4 regions of the Streptomyces sp. NPDC004667 genome follow, and region 4 is predicted to be linked to each of the others. Evidence: riboswitches for the same ligand, from Rfam matches in the RefSeq annotation. Region 4 holds a riboswitch; each other region holds the start of a gene.
The links. Region 4 has a riboswitch for cobalamin ahead of ABZW32_RS05390 (ribonucleoside-diphosphate reductase subunit alpha). Riboswitches for the same ligand answer to the same signal wherever they lie in the genome.

Region 1 (5,004 bases), on a different contig from region 4:
TGGGCCTTCTCCAAGCCGGTCCGCAAGGTCTACTACAACCTCACCATCACCGGGCTGTCGGTCGCCGTCGCCCTGATCATCGGCACCGTCGAGATCCTCGGCCTCCTCGCCGAGAAGCTCGACCTGCACGGCCCGTTCTGGGACTGGGCCGGCGGTCTCGACCTGAACACCATCGGCTTCGTCATCGTCGGCCTGTTCTTCGTCACCTGGATCCTCGCCCTGGTGACGTGGAAGTACGGCCGCATCGAAGAGAAGTGGACCGCCCACCTCCTGCCCGCCGGCGAGGCGGCCGGGCCGGGGGAAGCCGAGTAGGCAGGGTCCGGGCTCGCCTTGTTCCTTGAGCGTGGGGGCAGGGCAGGGCCGGGGCGGACACCCGACGGGTGTCCGCCCCGGACCCACCGGATCAGGAGCCGTCGGTCGTGAGATTCGCTCGGACCTCACGCGCGGCCGCGACGAGGTTCTCCAGGGAGGCGCGGGTTTCGGGCCAGCCGCGGGTCTTCAGGCCGCAGTCGGGGTTGACCCAGAGCCGTTCGGCCGGGATGGCCGCGAGTCCCTTGCGGAGCAGCGCGGCCGCCTCCTCGGCGCCGGGAACGCGCGGGGAGTGGATGTCCCAGACGCCGGGACCGGCCTCGCGGGGGTAGCCGTGCGCGGCCAGCTCGTCGGCGACCTGCATGTGGGAACGGGCGGCCTCCAGGCTGATGACGTCGGCGTCGAGGTCGTCGATGGCCTGGACGATGTCGCCGAACTCCGCGTAGCACATGTGGGTGTGGATCTGGGTGTCCGGCCGGACACCGCTGGTGGTGAGCCGGAAGGACTCGGTGGCCCAGGCGAGGTACTCCGCGTGGTCGGCGGCCCGCAGCGGGAGGGTCTCGCGCAGGGCCGGCTCGTCGACCTGGATGACGGAGGTGCCGATGGCCTCCAGGTCGTTCACCTCGTCGCGCAGGGCGAGGGCCACCTGGCGGGCGGTGTCCCCGAGGGGCTGGTCGTCGCGTACGAAGGACCAGGCGAGCATGGTGACCGGGCCGGTCAGCATGCCCTTGACCGGCTTGGCCGTCCGCGACTGGGCGTACGAGGTCCAGCGCACGGTCATCGGCGCGGGGCGGGAGACGTCCCCGGCCAGGACCGGCGGGCGGACGTAGCGGGTGCCGTAGGACTGCACCCAGCCGTGCCGGGTGGCGACGTAGCCGGTGAGCTGCTCGGCGAAGTACTGCACCATGTCGTTTCGTTCGGGTTCGCCGTGCACCAGGACGTCGATCCCGGCCGCCTCCTGGAAGGAGAGGACCCGGCGGATCTCGTCCTTGATCCGCTCCTCGTAGCCGGCCGTGTCGATCCGGCCGGCCCGCAGGTCGGCGCGGGCGAGGCGCAGCTCGTCGGTCTGCGGGAACGAGCCGATGGTGGTCGTCGGCAGGAGCGGCAGGCCCAGGTGGGCGCGCTGGGCGGCGGTGCGCTGCGCGTAGGGCTGTGCCCGGCGCGCGTCGGCGTCGCCGATGGCGGCGGTCCGGGCCCGGACGGAGGGGTCGTGGGTGAGGGCGGAGGCCGCGCGGGAAGCCAGGTCGGCCCGGTTCGCGGCGAGTTCGGCGGCGATCGTGTCGGTGCCCTGGGCGAGGCCGCGGGCGAGGGTGGTGATCTCGGCGGTCTTCTGCCGGGCGAAGGCGAGCCAGCGCCGGATCTGTGGGTCGATGTCACGCTCGGCCGAGGCGTCCAGCGGGACGTGCAGCAGCGAGCAGGAGGCGGCGACGTCGACCCGGCCGGCGAGGCCCAGCAGGGTCCCGAGGGTGGCCAGGGACTTCCGGTAGTCGTTGATCCAGATGTTGCGGCCGTTGACCACCCCCGCCACGAGCCGCTTGCCGGGCAGTCCGCCGACGGCCGCGAGGTCGGCGAGGTTCGCGGCGCCGGCGTCGGTGAAGTCCAGCGCGAGGCCCTCGACGGGGGCGGCGGCGAGCACCTGGAGGGCGCCGCCGAGCCGGCCGAAGTACGAGGCGACCAGCAGCTTCGGGCGGTCGATGGCCGCCCCCAGCTCGCGGTAGGCGCGGGCGGCGGCGTTCAGGTCGGCCGGGGTGCGGTCCTGGACCAGGGCCGGTTCGTCCAGCTGGACCCACTCGGCGCCGGCGGCGCGCAGATCGGCGAGGACCCGGGCGTAGACGGGCAGCAGCCGGTCGAGCAGGGTGATCGGCCGGAAGTCGGCGGCCACGCCCGGGGCGGGCTTGGCCAGCAGGAGGTAGGTGACGGGGCCGACGAGGACGGGGCGGGCCGTGTGTCCGAGCGTGAGGGCCTCCTTCAGCTCGGCGACCTGCTTCGTGGAGTCGGCGGTGAAGTCGGTGTCGGGGCCGAGCTCGGGGACCAGGTAGTGGTAGTTCGTGTCGAACCACTTGGTCATTTCGAGCGGGGCGACGTCCCGGGTGCCGCGGGCCATCGCGAAGAGGCCGTCGAGGGCGTCGGCGGCGACCGCCGTCCGGTGCCGCCCGGGGACGGCGCCGACCATCACACTGGTGTCCAGGACGTGGTCGTAGTACGAGAAATCGCCGGTCGGCACCTCGTGGATGCCTGCCTCGGTCAGCTGCCGCCAGTTCGTGCGGCGGAGGTCGGCCGCGGTCTGCCGGAGGGCGTCGGCGGTGACGCGGCCCTTCCAGTAGCCCTCGACGGCCTTCTTCAGTTCGCGGTTCTGACCCTGACGGGGGTAGCCGTACACGGTGGCTCGTGCTGCCGCTGCCGCGTGCTTCGCTGTCACGGAACTCTCCTTCGCGAGATGTGTCCAGAACATCCCGGAGACGGGACGCGGACGCGAAGGGACGACAGAACGCGCGGTACGCGTTGCGGGAAGAGAACACCGCACGCGCCGCTCGCCGTGTACGCCGACCCGCCCACGAGGTCACCGGGACATCCGCCCGCGGAATACGTCCGCGTGCGGGCAACGGGCAGGTCTTCGGACTCGCGGGCACGCCTGCCGGTCTCCCGGCGGGCACCTACTGGCCGTCGCTTCCCAGGACCGTTGTCCGGTCCCAGTGCGTATGACGGCGGTCGTTCCCGCTCACCGCTGCGGGGCAGTCCCGGATTCCCACCGGGTTCCCTCTTACGACGCATCCCGCCTGGCGGACGGGGCGAACCAGCTGCACCGGCCACCCTAGGACGGAAGATCGCCCAGCGGCGAGTCCCGTCCATCATCCGGATGGTGAAACGAGACACGGCGGGGCGCGAGCACGCCGATCGCGTGCGACATGCCGCCTTCGGCGCAATACCCGGTGCCGCGCCGTCGGCGGGCCATCCTGTGGGCCGTTGCACGGTCGTGTCAGGAGTCCGTGGGTGTACCGATCGCTTGAGCGGCGTGATGACCGGATCCGGCGCGAGCACCGGGCGGGCACCGGGGACGCGGGAAGAGCACCGGCTCGCGCGCATGCCGCCGCGGTGGCGTCCGGCGCCCGGTGCGGTGGGCGGGAGCAGACGTCCGTGTCCCGGTCCACCGGGCGATCGTGATGGCGGGCGGCAGGGAGTGGGAGCGGGCCGGGCGACCGCCCAAATCCGACCCGTTGCTGCGTCTGGAAGCCGAGCTGGGCCGGATCGAAGAGCGGCTGCAGGCCCTGGCCGCGGCGCGGGCCCGGATCGAGGGCCTGCTGGGCGCGGTGGTGGCCATCACCCGGGAGGTGGAGCTGCCGGCGGTGCTGAACCGCATCGTGACCACCGCCATGGAGCTGGTCGGCGCCCGCTTCGGGGCACTGGGCGTACTGGACGAATCAGGCGAGCGGCTGGCGCGGTTCATCGCAGTCGGCCTCTCCGAGGAGGAACGGGCGGTCCTGGCCGACGTCGGGTTCCCCCGTGGCCTGGGCGTACTCGGATACCTGATCCGCCACCCCGAGCCGCTGCGGGTGGACGACATCTCCGCCCATCCGTCCTCGGTCGGGTTCCCGCCCGGCCACCCACGGATGAGCACGCTCCTCGGCGTCGCCATCAGCGTCCGCGGCGAGACCTACGGAGACCTCTACCTGTCCGAGCGCAGTGACGGGCGGGCCTTCGACGCCCACGACGAGAACATGGTCGTCGCCCTCGCCGGCGCCGCCGGCATCGCGATCGACAACGTCCGCCTCCTCGAACGGGTCCGGGCCTCTTCCGAACAGTTCCAGCGGCTCCTGCTGCCCACGCTGCCCGACCTGGGACCCTTCACCGCCGCCGCCATCTACCGGCCCGCCGCCGAGCCCAACCCCCTCGGCGGGGACTGGTACGACGCCATCCCCCTGCCCGACGGCGCCGTGGCGCTCGTCATCGGCGACGTGGTCGGCCACGATCTGCACGCGGCCGCGGTCATGGCCTCCACCCGCAACATGCTGCGCTCCCTGCTGTTCGAACTGGGCGGTCCGCCCAGCGCGGTCCTCACCCAGCTCGACCGGACCCTGCAGGCCATCACCGACAACCCGGTCACCACCACCGGCCTGGCGCGCATCGAACCCGCGGGGGGCGGCTGGAGGATGCTCTGGAGCACCGCGGGCCATGTCCCCCCGCTGCTGATCACTCCCGGAGCCCGGCCCCGCTACCTCTTCGGCGAACCCGGACTGCCACTGAACGTCGACAGCGAGCAGCGGCGCCCGGACCACACCCACCCGCTGCCCCCCGGCACCACGGTGGTCCTGTTCACCGACGGCCTCGTCGAACACCCCGGCCGCCCCATCGACGAGAGCCTGGACGCACTGGCCGAGCTCGCCGCCGCGCACGCCTCCCTGCCCCTGCAGGACTTCGTACGGGCGCTGGCCGACGGGCATCCCAGTGACGGGCACGACGACATGGCCGTACTCGCCCTGCGCATCCCGGGCTGAAGCCGCCGGCGGGCATCGGGGACGCGTGCGGGTGGCCGCGTGGCGGAGCCCGCAGGGGTGCAAGATGGACAGATCAGCGAGGGACGAGAGCAGGGACAGAACTCCCGATGACCGACGCGTGGCGCCACAGGCTTCGGAGCGCCGGCGCGACGGCCCTGCAGAGCGGAGCCGTCGCCGCGCTGTACTACGCCGGGGGCGAGCT
Region 2 (5,004 bases), on a different contig from region 4:
CTGAGCAATGCCGCAGGTCAACCGAGTCCGGACGGCCGGGATTTCCGACGTCAGGGCGCGAGTCGGGCCCGGAGTGTCCGCCTCGGCTGCCGGGGTCCGGCGGCCGCAGGACAGACTCTGACAGCGGCACGCAGTGCCATCAATCAGGGACGGCTGCCAATTTCTGCGAATCTTCGGCGGCGGTTTTGCCAAGGTTGCGAAGGGTCTGCAACGGCGGATCCGTGCGTACGCTGAACCCGGAACGAGGCCGAGGGGGGTCAGGGGTGGGCAAGACGTACGCGGGAGCGCGGTTGCGGCGGCTGCGCGAGGAGCGCCGGATGAGCCAGGCGGACCTGGCGCGGGTACTGGCCATCTCGCCGAGCTATCTGAACCAGATGGAGCACGACTCCCGGCCGCTCACCGTGCCCGTCCTGCTGCGGCTCACCGAGGCCTTCGGCGTGGACCCCGGCTTCTTCTCGGAACGCGACACGGGCCGCCTCGTCGCCGATCTGCGCGAGGCCCTGGCGGGCGAGGTCGCCGAGGCCCGCGTCTCCCCCTCCGACCTGGCCGAACTCGCCACCCGGATGCCCGCCGTCGCCTCCGTCCTGCTGGACCTCGGCCGACGCGCCCAGCTGCTGACCGAGCGGCTCGCGGACACCGCGGACGGACGCGGCGGCGACCCGGCCGCTCCGCGCTCACCCCACGAGGAGATCCGCGAGTTCTTCTACCGGCGCCGGAACTACCTGCACGACACCGACCTCGCCGCCGAGGACCTGGCCCGGGAGGTCGGCATCCGCACCGGCGAGGTCGTCCGGGCGCTTTCGAACCGCCTCGGCGACCGGCACGGGATCCGCCTCGCCCCCGACGCGGACCGGCACGGGATCCGCCCCGCCCCCGACGCCGACCGGCACGGGATCCGCCCCGCCCCCGACGCCGACCGGCACGGGGCCCGCCCCGCCCCCGACGCGGACCGACTCCACCGCTTCGACGCCCGCACGCGCGTCCTGCACCTGTCCGGCCGGCTCCGGCCCGGCCAGCAGGCGTTCCGGATGGCCACGCAGCTCGCCCTGCTGGAGTACGGCGACGAGCTGGACCGGCTGGCCGCCGAGGACTTCGAGCCCGGCTCCCCCGCCCACGCCCTGGCCCGGATCGGCATCGCCAACTACTTCGCGGCCGCCCTGGTCCTCCCGTACCGCGCCTTCCACACCGCCGCCGAGGAATTCCGCTACGACATCGAACGCCTCACCGACCACTTCGGCATCGGTTACGAGACCGTCTGCCACCGCCTGAGCACCCTGCAGCGCGCCAGGTTGCGCGGGGTGCCGTTCTCCTTCGTCCGCGTGGACCGGGCCGGAAACATGTCCAAGCGGCAGTCCGCCACCGGGTTCCACTTCTCCCGGGCCGGCGGCACCTGCCCGCTGTGGAACGTCTACGAGGCCTTCGCCGCCCCCGGCCGCATCCACGTACAGATCGCCGCCATGCCCGACGGGCAGCGCCACCTGTGGACCGCGCGCGCCGTCACCCGCCACCGCGGCGGCTGGGGCGAACCCGGCAAGACCTTCGCCATCGGCCTCGGCTGCGAGATCCGCCACGCGTCGCGGCTCGTGTACTCCGACGGCCTCGACCTGGACAACGCCTCGGCCGCCACTCCCATCGGCATGGGCTGCAGGCTGTGCGAACGTCTCGACTGCCCGCAGCGCGCCGTCCCGCCCCTGGGCCGCACGCTCGCGGTCGACGAGAACAGCAGCACCTTCGTCCCGTACCCCGTGGCCCGCGACCGCGCGTGACTCCAGGGCCGCCCGAGCGGTGGGTCTGGACTTACTAGGACGTCCAACTATATGTTCGTGGCACAAGGTCCGCGGTGCAGGGAAGCCGGTGTGAATCCGGCACGGTCCCGCCACTGTGACCGGGGAGTGTGCTGCCATCCACACGCCACTGACGAGGTCTGTCGGGAAGGCGGGCGGCGCGCGGGGATCCGGGAGTCAGGATACCGGCCGCGGATGTTCCGTGTTGTCCACGAGGATGGAGCAGACACGCATGGCACCGGTTTGTACCCACGACCCTGGTGATCCGGCGGAGCGCGCGCACACCGATCTGGCGCGCTCGTAGTCCCACGGCCCTCCCCGCGGCGTGCCCCATCGGGCCCGCCCGCGAGTCGGCCCTGCCATCCCTCGGATCTCACCTGACGAGAGCAGGCACCCATGGTCCGCGAACTCACCCATTTCATCGGCGGAAAGCACACCACCGGCACCTCCGGGCTCTTCGCCGACGTGTACGACCCCAACACCGGCGCCGTCCAGGCCCGGGTCCCGCTGGCCGGGCGCGCCGACACCGAGGCCGCCGTCGCCGACGCCGAGCAGGCGCAGGCCGCCTGGGGTCAGTGGAACCCCCAGCGGCGCGCCCGCGTCCTGCTGCGCTTCCTCCAGCTGGTCGAGGGCGAACGGGACGATCTGGCACGGCTGTTGTCCGCCGAGCACGGCAAGACCGTCGCCGACGCCCACGGCGACCTCCAACGCGGCCTGGAAGTGGTCGAGTTCGCCGCCGGGATCCCCCACCTCCTCAAGGGCGAGTTCACCGACAACGCCGGCACCGGCATCGACGTGCACTCCCTGCGCAGCCCCCTCGGCGTCGTCGCGGGCATCACCCCGTTCAACTTCCCCGCCATGATTCCGCTCTGGCAGGCCGCACCGGCCCTGGCCTGCGGAAACGCGTTCATCCTCAAGCCCTCCGAGCGCGATCCGTCCGTACCGCTGCGCCTGGCGGAGCTGTTCCTGGAGGCGGGGCTGCCGCCGGGCGTGCTGAACGTCGTCAACGGCGGTAAGGAGGCCGTCGACACCCTCCTGGAAGACCCCCGCGTCCAGGCGCTCGGCTTCGTCGGCTCCACGCCGATCGCCGCGCACATCTACGCCACGGCCGCCGCGCACGGCAAGCGCGCCCAGTGCTTCGGCGGGGCCAAGAACCACATGATCGTGATGCCCGACGCGGACCTCGACCAGGCCGTGGACGCCCTGATCGGCGCGGGCTACGGCTCGGCGGGCGAGCGCTGCATGGCGATCTCCGTGGCCGTGCCCGTGGGCGAGGAGACGGCGGACCGCCTGGTGGCCGCACTCAAGGACCGCATCGCCACCTTGAAGATCGGGCGCTCCGACGACCCGGACGCGGACTTCGGTCCTCTGGTCAGCCAGGACGCCCTCGACCGGGTCCGCCGCTACGTCGACATCGGCGTCAACGAAGGGGCCGAACTGGTCGTCGACGGGCGTGACTTCACCCTCCCCGGCCACGAGAACGGCTTCTTCGCCGGAGCCACCCTCTTCGACCGCGTCTCCCCGCAGATGCGCGTCTACCGCGAGGAGATCTTCGGCCCCGTCCTGACGGTGGTCCGCGCCGCCGACTTCGAGGAGGCACTGCGCCTGCCGAGCGAGCACCCGTACGGCAACGGCGTGGCGATCTTCACCCGGGACGGGGACACCGCCCGCGAGTTCACCCGGCGGGTCAACACCGGCATGGTCGGCGTCAACGTCCCCATCCCGGTGCCCGTGGCCTACCACACCTTCGGCGGCTGGAAGCGCTCCGGCTTCGGCGACCTCAACCAGCACGGCCCGGACTCGATCCGCTTCCACACCCGTACCAAGACCGTCACCTCGCGCTGGCCCTCCGGGGTCAAGGAAGGCGCGAGCTTCACCATCCCCACGATGGGGTGACCGCCGTGACCACCACCCTCACCGAGGACCAGCTCGCGCTGACCGAGGTCACCCTCGACTTCGCGCAGGAGCAGCTGGCCCCCCATGCCGTGGCCTGGGACCAGGACAAGCACTTCCCCGTCGACGTCATCCGCCGGGCGGCCGCACTCGGCCTCGCCGGCGTGTACGTAAGCGAGCAACACGGCGGCTCCGGCCTCTCCCGCAGCGACGGCGTCCTCGTCTTCGAGACCCTCGCGACCGGCTGTCCGTCCATCGCGGGCTACCTCTCCATCCACAACATGGTCGCCTGGATGATCGACCGCTACGGAGACGACGCCCAGCGCACCCGCCGGCTGCCCGGCCTCTGCTCCGCGGCGACCCTGGGCAGCTACTGCCTGACCGAACCGGGCGCGGGCTCGGACGCCGCCGCGCTGCGCACCCGCGCCGAACGCCACGGCGACCACTACGTGCTCACCGGGGTCAAGCAGTTCATCTCCGGTGCCGGCGCCTCGGACGTCTACGTGGTCATGGCCCGGACCGGCGAACCCGGACCGGGCGGGATCTCCGCCTTCGTCGTCGAGCGCGAGGACCCGGGAGTCTCCTTCGGTCCCAACGAGCGCAAGATGGGCTGGAACGCCCAGCCGACCCGTCAGGTGGTCCTCGACGGTGTTCGCATTCCTGCCGACCGGCGGCTCGGCGCGGAAGGCGATGGCTTCCGCATCGCCATGAACGGCCTCAACGGCGGCCGGCTCGGCATCGCCGCCTGTTCCCTCGGCGGGGCGCAGAGCGCCCTCGACCGCTCGCTGTCCTACCTGGCCGACCGCGAGGCCTTCGGCAGCCGACTCCTGGACGCTCAGGCGCTCCAGTTCCGGCTGGCCGACATGGCCACCGAACTCGCCGCCGCCCGGGCGCTGGTGCGGCAGGCCGCCGAGTCCCTGGACAGCGGCGACCCTCTGGCCCCGCGCCTGTGCGCGATGGCCAAGCGGTTCGCCACCGACACCGGGTACGCGGTGGCCGACGCGGCCCTCCAGCTGCACGGCGGATACGGGTACCTCAGCGAGTACGGCATCGAGAAGATCGTCCGCGACCTGCGGGTCCACCAGATCCTGGAAGGCACGAACGAGGTCATGCGCGTCATCGTCGCGCGCGGACTCACGGAGACCCTGCGATGAGCCACGAAGCCCCTGAAGACCGCGACCACGTCCTCCTGCGCACCGAGGGCCACGCCGCGTACATCACCCTCAACCGCCCCAAGGCACTCAACGCCCTCAGCCACCCCATGGTGCTCCGCATCGAGCAGGCCCTCACCGCCTGGGCCGAGGACCCCGGCGTCGAAGTGGTGGTC
Region 3 (5,004 bases), on a different contig from region 4:
GCCGCTCACCAGGTCCAGGACCTCCAGCTGGTAGCGGATGTCGAGGTGGTTGGTCGGCTCGTCCAGGGCGAGGAGGCCCGTTTCCTGGACGAGGGCGCGGGCGACGAGCGCGCGCTGGCGTTCCCCGCCGGACAGTTCCTCGAAGCGCCGAGCCGCGAAGGCGGCCGCGCCGACCGTCTCCAGGGCCCTGTCGACGCGCAGTGCGTCCCCCGGGCCGTCCTGTTCCCAGAACCGCTTGTGCGGGCTGCGCCCCATGGCGACGGCCTCCCGGACCGTCAGGCCCAGGGCGCCGGCGCCGTCCTGGGGAACGGCAGCCACCTTCCGGGCCCGCTCCTTGACGCTCATCGGGCCCGCGTCCTCCCCGTCGAGGAGCACGCGGCCGGCGGTGGGCCGCAGCGTGCCGTAGACGCAACGCAGCAGTGTGGTCTTGCCGCTGCCGTTCGGCCCGACCACGGCGACCGTCTCCCCCGGCCGGGCGGTCAGGTCGACTCCGCGCAGCAGCGGCTGCCCGTCGATCTCGTAACGCACGGCCTCGACGGTGAGTTCCACCGGACTCCCCGTCATCCGCCCACCACCCCCTCGCCGCGGCCGGACCTGCGCAGCATCCACAGGAAGAACGGCCCTCCCACCAGTGCGGTGACCACGCCGACCGGTATCTCCTCGGGCGCGGCCGCCGTACGGGCCAGCAGGTCGGCCAGCGTCAGGAACACGGCCCCGCCCAGAGCGGCGACGGGCAGCAGGGCGCGGTGCCCGGCGCCCACCACCATCCGGGCGGCGTGCGGAACCATCAGCCCGACGAAGCCGATCGCCCCGCTGGAGGCCACCAGCACCCCGATCACGAGGGAGGTGAGCACGAACGCGGCGGCCCGGAACCGGCCGGTGTCCAACCCGAGGGTGTGCGCGCCCTCCTCCCCCGCGAGCAGCAGGTCGAGGGGCCGGGCCAGGGTGACGAGCACACCGGTCCCGACGAACAGCGCGGCCGCGGGCAGGGCCAGTTCGTCCCAGCGGGCCCCGCCCAGGCCGCCCAGCGTCCAGAACAGCACGGAGCGCATCTGGTCGGGGCTCGCGGACAGTACGAGCACCAGGCTGGTCAGCGCGGAGAGCACGTACTGCACGGCGACTCCGGCCAGGATCAGCCGGCCGGTGGTCATGGTGCCGCCGCGCCGGGCCAGGGCGTAGACGGTGACGAGCGCGGCCATCGACCCGGCGAACGCGGCGAGCGGCACCCCGGCCCCGCCCAGGAAGCCGACGGCGCCCGCACCGGCGGCCGTACCGAAGACGATGACGAGCACGGCCCCGGCGGAGGCGCCCGAGGAGGCGCCGAGCAGGAAGGGGTCGGCGAGCGGGTTGCGCACGAGGGCCTGGAGCACCGCGCCGGCGACCGCGAGTCCGGCGCCGACGACCGCACCGAGCAGGACGCGCGGCATGCGGACGTCCCACACGATGGAGGCGAAGGCTCCGCCCCGCGCGCCCGGTCCGGCGAGGACCAGGTCGAGGACCTTGCCGGGGGCGATCCGTACGGGGCCCAGGGCGAGCCCCGCCACCGCCGACGCCGCCAGCGCGGCGGCGAGGAGCAGGAGGACGGTGGCGGTCCGGCCGCGGGTCACGCGGCGTCGGGGTGCAGTTGGCGGCCCAGGGACTCGACGGCGTCGGCGACGCGGACGCCGAGCACGGCGGAGGAGAGCGGCAGCACGACGAACCGCCGGTTCTTGACCGCGGGAACCTCCGCCAGCGCCGGGTCGTTCAACAGGCGCTGCTTCTTGGACTCCACGGTGGTGCCGCCGTAGTCGTAGATGAGGACGACCTCGGGCTTGCGCTCGATGACCTTCTCCCAGGACACGTCGCCGAAGGTGTCGTCGAGGTCGGCGAAGACGTTCGTGCCTCCGGCGAGGGTGACGATTTCGTTGCCGATGCCCTTGCCACCCGAGGTGAAGGCGGAGCCCTCACCGGAGTCGTAGACGAAGACGGGCGGCCTCGGCGCGTCCTTCAGCCGCGCGGTGACGGCGTCGACGCGGCGTTGCTCGTCCTCGACGAGGGCCGCGCCGCGTTCGGGCACGCCGAAGGTCCGGGCGACCTCGGTGATCTCGGTCTTCAGCTGGGCGAGGCCGACCGGGCCCCGGGTGCAGTACTCCACGCTCAGCCGGGAGCCGATGCCGGACCGGGCCAGCCCTTCACGGTCCCGGCCCTGGCCCTTGTCGAAGGCGCTGGCGTAACCGCCGTACACGAAGTCGGGGTCGGCTCCGAGGAGCACCTCCTTGGAGGGGTATTCGCCGGCCAGCACCTTGATCTTGTCGTAGGCGGGCCGGTAGGCGGGGAGCACGGAGTCGTCGAGATAGGCCGTGCCGACCATCCGGTCCTGCAGTCCGAGGGCCAGCATGATCTCGGTGGCGTGCTGGTTCATCGTGACGGCCCGCTCGGGCGGGGCCTGGTAGGTGCTGGTGACACCGCAGTTGGTGACGGTGTACGGGAACCCGGGCGCGGGCCGCGCTCCGGGGCCGGGCCGGACCGCACCGGCGGGTCCGTCGGCCGGCCCGCCGCACGCGGCGAGGGGAACCAGGAAGGCGAGGGCGGCGATTGAGCGCAGGGTTGCGCGGGAACGCGACATGGCGAGGCCTCTCCGGGGGATCCTCGTCCCCGGTCGAAGTGAAGAGGCGGCGCGTCAGTGTCTGACTCCCGGGGCCCGCGGGTCGGCGGAACTCCGGTCACAGTGGCGGGACCGCACCGGATTCGCACCGGTTTCCTGTCCTGCGCCGCCCGGGACAACCCGCACAAGTGTGCCAGATGCCGCCTTTGCCTCGAACGGGGGTCCACAGATCCAACGCGGCCGACCGCCACCGGGGTCGGCGCACGAACGCCCGGGGACGACAGGAGTCGCTCCTACCACCGGGGCGGACGTTCCACTTTCCGCAATCCGCCCTGTCATATGCCTACCGTCGCCCCCACCTGCGGGTCTACGGTGCTGCCACCGGACCCTCCCGGGCCGGCGCCCCTCCCGGCTCCCCACGGGAGGGGCGCCGCGTGCCCGGTGCACAGACATCGGCGGTCCACGTCCCGGACCCGCCGGCGGGTCGGAGTGCGCTGTTCCGGGTCAGGCCCCGTTGTCAGTGGTGGCGGATAGCGTGGGCGCATCATCCGCGAGCAGTTCCTGACTTGCGGGGACGCTGCGGGCTGCAGCTGCACGGCCCCGCCCCGCCGGGCCCTTCAGGGCACGAGAGACCGGCGGGGCGGAGCACCGTCAGGCCTCGGGCGACCGTAGCCGCCGCACGTCGGGGCACTCCTCGTCCACGGCCCGCCGCAACACCACGAGGCCGCCGTTCGCTTGGCTTGCCGCGGCCGGATCTCAGGCCGCGGCTACGACAGTTGCCCGCAGCCACTCGCGCAACAGGGCCTGGTACTCGTCGGAGCCCGCCTGCCCGACCGCGACGAGCGCGCGGATCCGCTCGTTCAGCTCGGCGGCGCGGTCTTCGGCAGGGGTCGGGATCATGTCGCACAGGATATCGGGCCCCACCCGCCATCCGGTCCGCGCTCTCATAAGCCGGCCCGCATGATCCGTACCGTCGTGCTCGACGTCGGCGAGACCCTCACCCGCGACGACCGCCACCGGGCCGGCTGGGCCGACTGGCTCGGCGTCCCCAGGCACACCCTGTCCGGGCTGGTCGGCGCCGTCGTCGTCGACGGCCGCGACAACGCCGACGCGATTCGCCTGCTCCGCCCGGACATCGACGTCGCGGCCGAGTACGCCGCCCGGGAGGCCGCCGGACGCGGCGAACGGCTCGACGAGACCGACCTGTACGTCGGCGACCACCCCGCCAACGACGTCTTCCCCGCGGCGGCCGTCGGCCTGCTGACCGCGCACCTCCGCCGCGGCCCGTGGGGCCACTGGTGGGCTGACGACGAAACCGTCCGGCAGGTCGCCGACTACTCCATCGACTCCCTGTTCGACCTGCCCGACCTGCCCGGCCTGCCCGGCCTGCCCGGCCTCGTCAACCCCGGCCGCCGGGGCGGCAGTCACGGCTGACGCTCCTGAAACACAGCGAACGCCCAGCGGGAGAAAGTTCCCGCTGGGCGTTCGTCGGTGTTCGTGAAGGTGAGTCTTGCAGGGGCGGCAGGATTCGAACCTGCGGCCTACGGTTTTGGAGACCGTTGCTCTGACCAGCTGAGCTACACCCCTTTGGTGGGACCAACCATGACACGGCAGGTCGCGAAGATCCACTGAATTCGGGTGTCGACTCGGGGAAAGTTCGCGGCGGCCCGGCGGGAACCTTCCCCCGCGCTCCCGAACCCAACAGGCCCAGCAGGCGAAAACGGTCACAAGTTACCTCGACGCGTGTAGTGACTTGGCAGGCATTCGACAGTAGAACTTGTTCTCACTCCGTCGAGAGTGAGGAAGATCAAATGAGTGACAAAAGCCTGCACAGCAAGGTGTCCAAGGGCGTGTCACGCCGCGGCTTCATTACCGGAACCGGTTCCATTCTTGGAGCCATGGCCCTGGCGGTCAACACCGTCCCGGCCCGAGCGGAAAGCGCCACCGGGGCGGCCGCCGCGAACGCGCCGATCGACTCCGGTGCCCACGTCCCGGCCCTCGTCATCGGTACCGGCTACGGCGGCTCCGTCGCCGCGCTGCGGCTCGCGCAGGCCGGGGTCGACGTGCACATGATCGAGATGGGCATGGCCTGGGACACCCCCGGCAGCGACGGCAAGATCTTCGCCAACACCACCAAGCCCGACTACCGTTCGTACTGGCTCCGCACCAGGACCAAAGCCCCGCTCAGCAACTTCCTCGGCTTCCCCATCGACAAGGACGTCCCGCGGTACACGGGCATCCTCGATGCCGAGGAGATGGGCGGGATCATCGTCTACCAGGGCCGCGGCGTGGGCGGCGGTTCCCTGGTCAACGGCGGTATGGCGGTGACGCCCAAGCGGCAGAACTTCGCCGCGATCCTGCCGTCGGTGGACGCGGAGGAGATGTACTCCACCTACTACCCGCGCGCCAACGCCGGGCTC
Region 4 (5,004 bases):
GTCAGCTTCGCGAGGTCGGCGACGTCCGAGTGCAGGTCGACTTCCTCGACCGTCCAGGTGTTCTTGATCGCGTCCCGGTAGCGCTCGTAGAAGTCGGGGTAGCGCATGGGGCGCAGGGTCAGTTCGAAGCCCGGGTCGAGCAGGTTCTTCTTCTTGTCGGTGGTGCTCATTACTGGCAGGCCTCGCAGGACTCGGGGTTCTCAAGGGAGCAGGCCAGCGCCTCGGCGTCGACGGCCTGCGGGAGGGGGGTGGCGGTGGCCGGGACGGCGCTGCCGGAGGCGGCGCGGGCGATCTTCGTGGCCGGGCGGGACCGCAGGTAGTACGTGGTCTTCAGACCCTGCTTCCAGGCGTACGCGTACATCGAGCTGAGCTTGCCGATGGTGGGCGTCTCCAGGAACAGGTTCAGCGACTGCGCCTGGTCCAGGAACGGGGTACGGGCCGCCGCCATGTCGATCAGGCCGCGCTGCGGGATCTCCCACGCCGTGCGGTACAGCTCGCGCACCTCGGCCGGGATCCAGCCGAAGCCCTGGACGGAACCCGAGGAGTCGCGCAGCGCCTCGCGGGTCTGCGCGTCCCAGACGCCCAGCTGCTTGAGCTCCTCCACCAGGTAGCCGTTGACCTGGAGGAACTCGCCCGACAGGGTCTCGCGCTTGAAGAGGTTGGAGACCTGCGGCTCGATGCACTCGTACACGCCCGCGATGGAGGCGATCGTCGCCGTCGGGGCGATGGCCAGCAGGAGCGAGTTGCGCATGCCGGTCTTCGCGATGCGGGCGCGCAGGGCGTCCCAGCGCTCCGGCCAGTTCAGCTCGACGTCGAAGTGGTCGGGGTGCAGCACGCCGCGGGCGGTGCGGGTCTGCTCCCAGGCCGGGAGGGGGCCGCTGCGCTCGGCGAGGTCGCAGGAGGCCTCGTAGGCGGCCAGCATGATGCGCTCGGAGAGCTTGGTGGACAGGGCCTTCGCCTCGGGGGAGTCGAAGGGCATCTTCAGCTTGAAGAAGACGTCCTGGAGGCCCATCGCGCCCAGGCCCACCGGCCGCCAGCGGGAGTTGGAGCGGCCCGCCTGCTCGGTCGGGTAGAAGTTGATGTCCACCACGCGGTCGAGGAAGGTCACGGCCGTGCGGACGGTCTCGTCCAGGCGCTCCCAGTCGATGTCCCCGTCCACCACGAAGGCGCCCATGTTGACCGAGCCGAGGTTGCAGACGGCCGTCTCGCCGTCGTTGGTGACCTCGATGATCTCGGTGCAGAGGTTGGAGGAGTGGACGACCGTGCCCGGCTCGGCGGTCTGGTTCGCCGTGCGGTTGGAGGCGTCCTTGAAGGTCATCCAGCCCTGGCCGGTCTGCGCGAGGGTGCGCATCATCCGGCCGTACAGGTCGCGGGCGGGCATGGTCTTGCGGGCCAGGCCCGACGCCTCGGCCTTGCGGTAGGCGGCGTCGAACTCGTCGCCCCACAGGTCCACCAGCTCGGGGACGTCGGCCGGGGAGAACAGCGACCAGTCGGCGTCGGCGTTCACGCGGCGCATGAACTCGTCCGGCACCCAGTGGGCCAGGTTCAGGTTGTGGGTGCGGCGCTGGTCCTCACCGGTGTTGTCGCGGAGCTCCAGGAACTCCTCGATGTCCGCGTGCCAGGTCTCCAGGTAGACGGCGGCGGCGCCCTTGCGGCGGCCGCCCTGGTTCACGGCGGCGACGGAGGCGTCGAGGGTCTTCAGGAATGGCACGATGCCGTTGGAGTGGCCGTTGGTGCCGCGGATCAGGGAGCCGCGGGCGCGGATGCGCGAGTACGACAGACCGATGCCGCCGGCGTGCTTGGAGAGGCGGGCGACCTGGTGGTAGCGGTCGTAGATCGAGTCCAGCTCGTCCAGCGGGGAGTCCAGCAGGTAGCAGGAGGACATCTGCGGGTGGCGGGTGCCGGAGTTGAAGAGCGTGGGGGAGGACGGCAGGTAGTCCAGGCGGCTCATCAGCCGGTAGAGGGAGGCGACTTCCTCGACGGCCTGGACGGTGTCGTTCTCGGCGAGGCCGCAGGCCACGCGCAGCATGAAGTACTGCGGGGTCTCGATCACCTGACGGGTGATCGGGTGGCGCAGCAGGTAGCGGCTGTGCAGGGTGCGCAGACCGAAGAAGCCGAAGCGGTCGTCCGCGCCCTCGGCGAGCGCGTGCTCGACCAGGGAGTTCAGGCGGGCCGCGTGGAGGGCGACGAACTCGGCGGTGCGGTCCGCGATCAGGCCCTCGCGGTGGCCGACGGCGACGGACTCGGCGAAGGAGCCCGAGCCCTGGCCCGCGGCCTCGTCGGCGACGGCCAGCGTGAGCAGGCGGGCGGCGAGGCGGGAGTACGCCGGGTCCTCGGAGATCAGGCCCGCGGCGGCCTCGGTGGCCAGCCCCCGCAGCTCGGCCTCGTCCGCGAGGGCGCTGCGCCCGCGCAGGGCGGCGGCGGCGACCCGGCCCGGGTCGGTGTCGGGGAGGTCGACGGTCAGCTCGGTGAGAGTACGCAGCAGCGCGGCCCCCGGGCCTTCGGTGGTGTCGCCAGAAGTGGACTCGGCGCGCGGTGCGGAAGGCGCGATGGTCACGGCGGGAGCTCTCCCTCGCTCGGCCCGGTCATCGGCGGGGGCGCGGGCGGGCGCATGCGGGCGCACGGGAAGGCGCGACGTGCCGCATGGCGTCCACCGGCCCAACCGCGAGGCCCGGACGTGTCTCTACCCGGTTCGGTCGATCCGGGCGCGCTGCCGGCAGGTCCTCGGACTTGCGGAATGCACCAATGGGTGCACGTCATACCGTTGCGGGACAGTTCCGGATTCACACCGGATTCCCCTGCGGCGACAGCGAGGATGAGCATACATGTGGGGGCGCCCCGATGCGTGACCCCCCACATGTTGTGTCGGCCCCTTGCTGAGCGTGGTGTTACAGCTCCAGCCGGTACGTGAGCAGGGTCAGCGCGGGGATCGGCGCCCAGTCCCGCTCGGGAGTGCGTACGAAACCCAGGCGGGCGTAGATCCGCTGCGCGCCCCGCATGGCGGGCTGGGTGGACAGCACCAGCGCCGTCACCCCGTCCAGGGCCCGCGCCCGGTCGACGCAGGCCCGCACCAGGGCCTCCCCGACCCCCGCCCCGCGCGCCTCGGCGGCCACGGCCAGCATCCGGAACTCGGCCTCGTGGGGGCCCGCGATGTCGGCGAGGGGGCTTCCGGGTGCGGCGAACGTCACTCCTCCGAGTACCTCGCCGTCCCGGGCCGCGACGATCACCTCCCCGTGGCCGGCCCGGCCGGCGACGTCGCGCAGGACGTTCAGGTAGTGGTCGTCCTCGTTCAGGTCGAGCAGCCCGTCTCCGGTGTAGGCCCGGCCGGTGATCTCCCCGAGCCGCTCGTACTCGACGGGCAGGGCCGCCCTGATCTCGATGTCCATGCCGTCGAGTGTGCGCCACGCGTGACGGTGCCCGGCGCTATCGTCGAACCAGCACCGTCGAGGAAGGCGAGCGAGGCGTGACCGTGATGACCGACCGTCCCCAGATGCTGACCGAGGAGTTCGAGATCCTCGCGCGTATAGCCGCCAGAGAGGTGGAGGGGCTGCGGCTGGAGTTCATCGACGGAAAGCTGGGGGTCAAGGCAGTGCCCGACGGAGATCACGACCGGATCGTCGTGTGGCTGTCCCGCATCTGCATGCAGCACAGGCCGGAGGTCTGGCTCCACGTGGAACGCGGCCTGAAGATCGACCAGTACCGTTCGGGCCGGGCGCGCCCGGACGCGTCCCTCGCGCCGGACGGCGCATTCGAAGGACAGGGGGAGTGGGCCGACCCGGCTCCTGTCCTGATGGTCGTCGAGGTCACGTCGTATGACTCCGACACCGACGAACGCGATCGCAAGGCGAAGCCCCGTGCGTACGCGGCTACCGGCATCCCCGTGTACCTCCTCATCGATCGGGACAACTGCCTGGTGCACGTCCACAGCGATCCCAACGGGATGCTGTACGAGACGGTGCGCACTGTTCCCTTCGGTAAGGACGTCGAGCTGCCCGAGCCCGTCGGGTTCGCCTTTCCGAGTGAGCCCCTCAAGGACTGGGTGCGCTGAGTACGCCGAAGGGCCCCGCCGGGTGTCCGGCGGGGCCCTTCGTGCGTGCGGCAGCGGTTCAGCAGCAGCGGAAGCCCTCGCGGGGGTCCGCCTCGCGGGCGTCGGTGCGGGCCCGCTCGAAGGCGCGCCGGGTCATGACCTCGGCGTCCGGGTCGTGGGAGCGGGCGTGGGCGACGTAGCGGTCGTACGCGCCCTCGCCGGAGAACTCCCGGACGTAGAACCGCGCCTTGGCCAGCGCCGAGCGGACCCCGCTCATGCCGCGGGCTCCTTGACCCGGCCGCCGCCGGAGTCGAGGCCGGCCGCCGCGAGCTCGGCCTTCTCCTCGGCGGAGGCCAGCAGGCCGGCCGGGGCGACGATCTTCGACTCGGTCCACGGCACCTCGGAGAGCCGCACGGAGCCCGGGTCGGCGACGGCCTTGAGGCAGGTCCGGGCGGCGTCGGCCAGCACGATCAGGATCAGGACGGCGAACAGCACCGACAAGACGCCGTCGACCGTGGCGTTGGTGACCACGGTGTGCATGTCGTCCATGGTCTTGGCGGGCGGCAGCACCTTCCCCGCGTCGATGCCGGTCTGGTACTTGTCGCGCTGGGCGAAGAAGCCGACCTTCACGTCATCGGAGAAGATCTTCTGGTAACTCGCGGTGAGGGTGACGGCCACGTCCCAGGCGAGCGGGACCCCGGTGACCCAGGCCCACTTGAGCCGTCCCGACTTCACCAGCAGCGTGGTGCAGACGGCCAGGGCCACCGCGGCGAGCAGCTGGTTCGCGATCCCGAACAGCGGGAAGAGCTGGTTGATGCCGCCCAGCGGGTCCTTCACTCCGACCCACAGGAAGTAGCCCCAGCCGCCGACCACGATCGCGCTGGCCAGCCAGACGCCAGGCTTCCAGCTGACGTCCTTGAAGGACTTGTGCACGTTGCCGAGGGTGTCCTGGAGCATGAACCGCCCGACGCGGGTAC

Region 1: another riboswitch for cobalamin. It lies ahead of metE (5-methyltetrahydropteroyltriglutamate--homocysteine S-methyltransferase); the one in region 4 lies ahead of ABZW32_RS05390 (ribonucleoside-diphosphate reductase subunit alpha).
Region 2: another riboswitch for cobalamin. It lies ahead of ABZW32_RS12130 (CoA-acylating methylmalonate-semialdehyde dehydrogenase); the one in region 4 lies ahead of ABZW32_RS05390 (ribonucleoside-diphosphate reductase subunit alpha).
Region 3: another riboswitch for cobalamin. It lies ahead of ABZW32_RS26175 (ABC transporter substrate-binding protein); the one in region 4 lies ahead of ABZW32_RS05390 (ribonucleoside-diphosphate reductase subunit alpha).

Annotation. Positions count from the first base shown of each region.
Region 1 covers NZ_JBEXKC010000016.1:91,954-96,957, reverse strand. Annotated here, with positions in the region: gene ABZW32_RS12180 (HoxN/HupN/NixA family nickel/cobalt transporter) at 1-312, shown strand, start outside; gene metE (5-methyltetrahydropteroyltriglutamate--homocysteine S-methyltransferase) at 404-2,728, opposite strand; cobalamin riboswitch at 2,918-3,073, opposite strand; gene ABZW32_RS12170 (GAF domain-containing SpoIIE family protein phosphatase) at 3,525-4,802, shown strand; gene ABZW32_RS12165 (MASE1 domain-containing protein) at 4,910-5,004, shown strand, end outside.
Region 2 covers NZ_JBEXKC010000016.1:81,892-86,895, forward strand. Annotated here, with positions in the region: gene ABZW32_RS12125 (short-chain fatty acyl-CoA regulator family protein) at 264-1,766, shown strand; cobalamin riboswitch at 1,808-1,993, shown strand; gene ABZW32_RS12130 (CoA-acylating methylmalonate-semialdehyde dehydrogenase) at 2,181-3,680, shown strand; gene ABZW32_RS12135 (acyl-CoA dehydrogenase family protein) at 3,677-4,831, shown strand; gene ABZW32_RS12140 (enoyl-CoA hydratase/isomerase family protein) at 4,828-5,004, shown strand, end outside.
Region 3 covers NZ_JBEXKC010000053.1:41,916-46,919, forward strand. Annotated here, with positions in the region: gene ABZW32_RS26165 (ABC transporter ATP-binding protein) at 1-564, opposite strand, end outside; gene ABZW32_RS26170 (iron ABC transporter permease) at 561-1,607, opposite strand; gene ABZW32_RS26175 (ABC transporter substrate-binding protein) at 1,604-2,605, opposite strand; cobalamin riboswitch at 2,640-2,783, opposite strand; gene ABZW32_RS26180 (hypothetical protein) at 3,341-3,484, opposite strand; gene ABZW32_RS26185 (hypothetical protein) at 3,545-4,018, shown strand; tRNA gene ABZW32_RS26190 (tRNA-Trp) at 4,098-4,171, opposite strand; gene ABZW32_RS26195 (GMC oxidoreductase) at 4,396-5,004, shown strand, end outside.
Region 4 covers NZ_JBEXKC010000006.1:82,134-87,137, forward strand. Annotated here, with positions in the region: gene ABZW32_RS05385 (ribonucleotide-diphosphate reductase subunit beta) at 1-170, opposite strand, end outside; gene ABZW32_RS05390 (ribonucleoside-diphosphate reductase subunit alpha) at 170-2,557, opposite strand; cobalamin riboswitch at 2,698-2,826, opposite strand; gene ABZW32_RS05395 (GNAT family N-acetyltransferase) at 2,889-3,386, opposite strand; gene ABZW32_RS05400 (Uma2 family endonuclease) at 3,464-4,048, shown strand; gene ABZW32_RS05405 (YbdD/YjiX family protein) at 4,107-4,304, opposite strand; gene ABZW32_RS05410 (carbon starvation CstA family protein) at 4,301-5,004, opposite strand, start outside.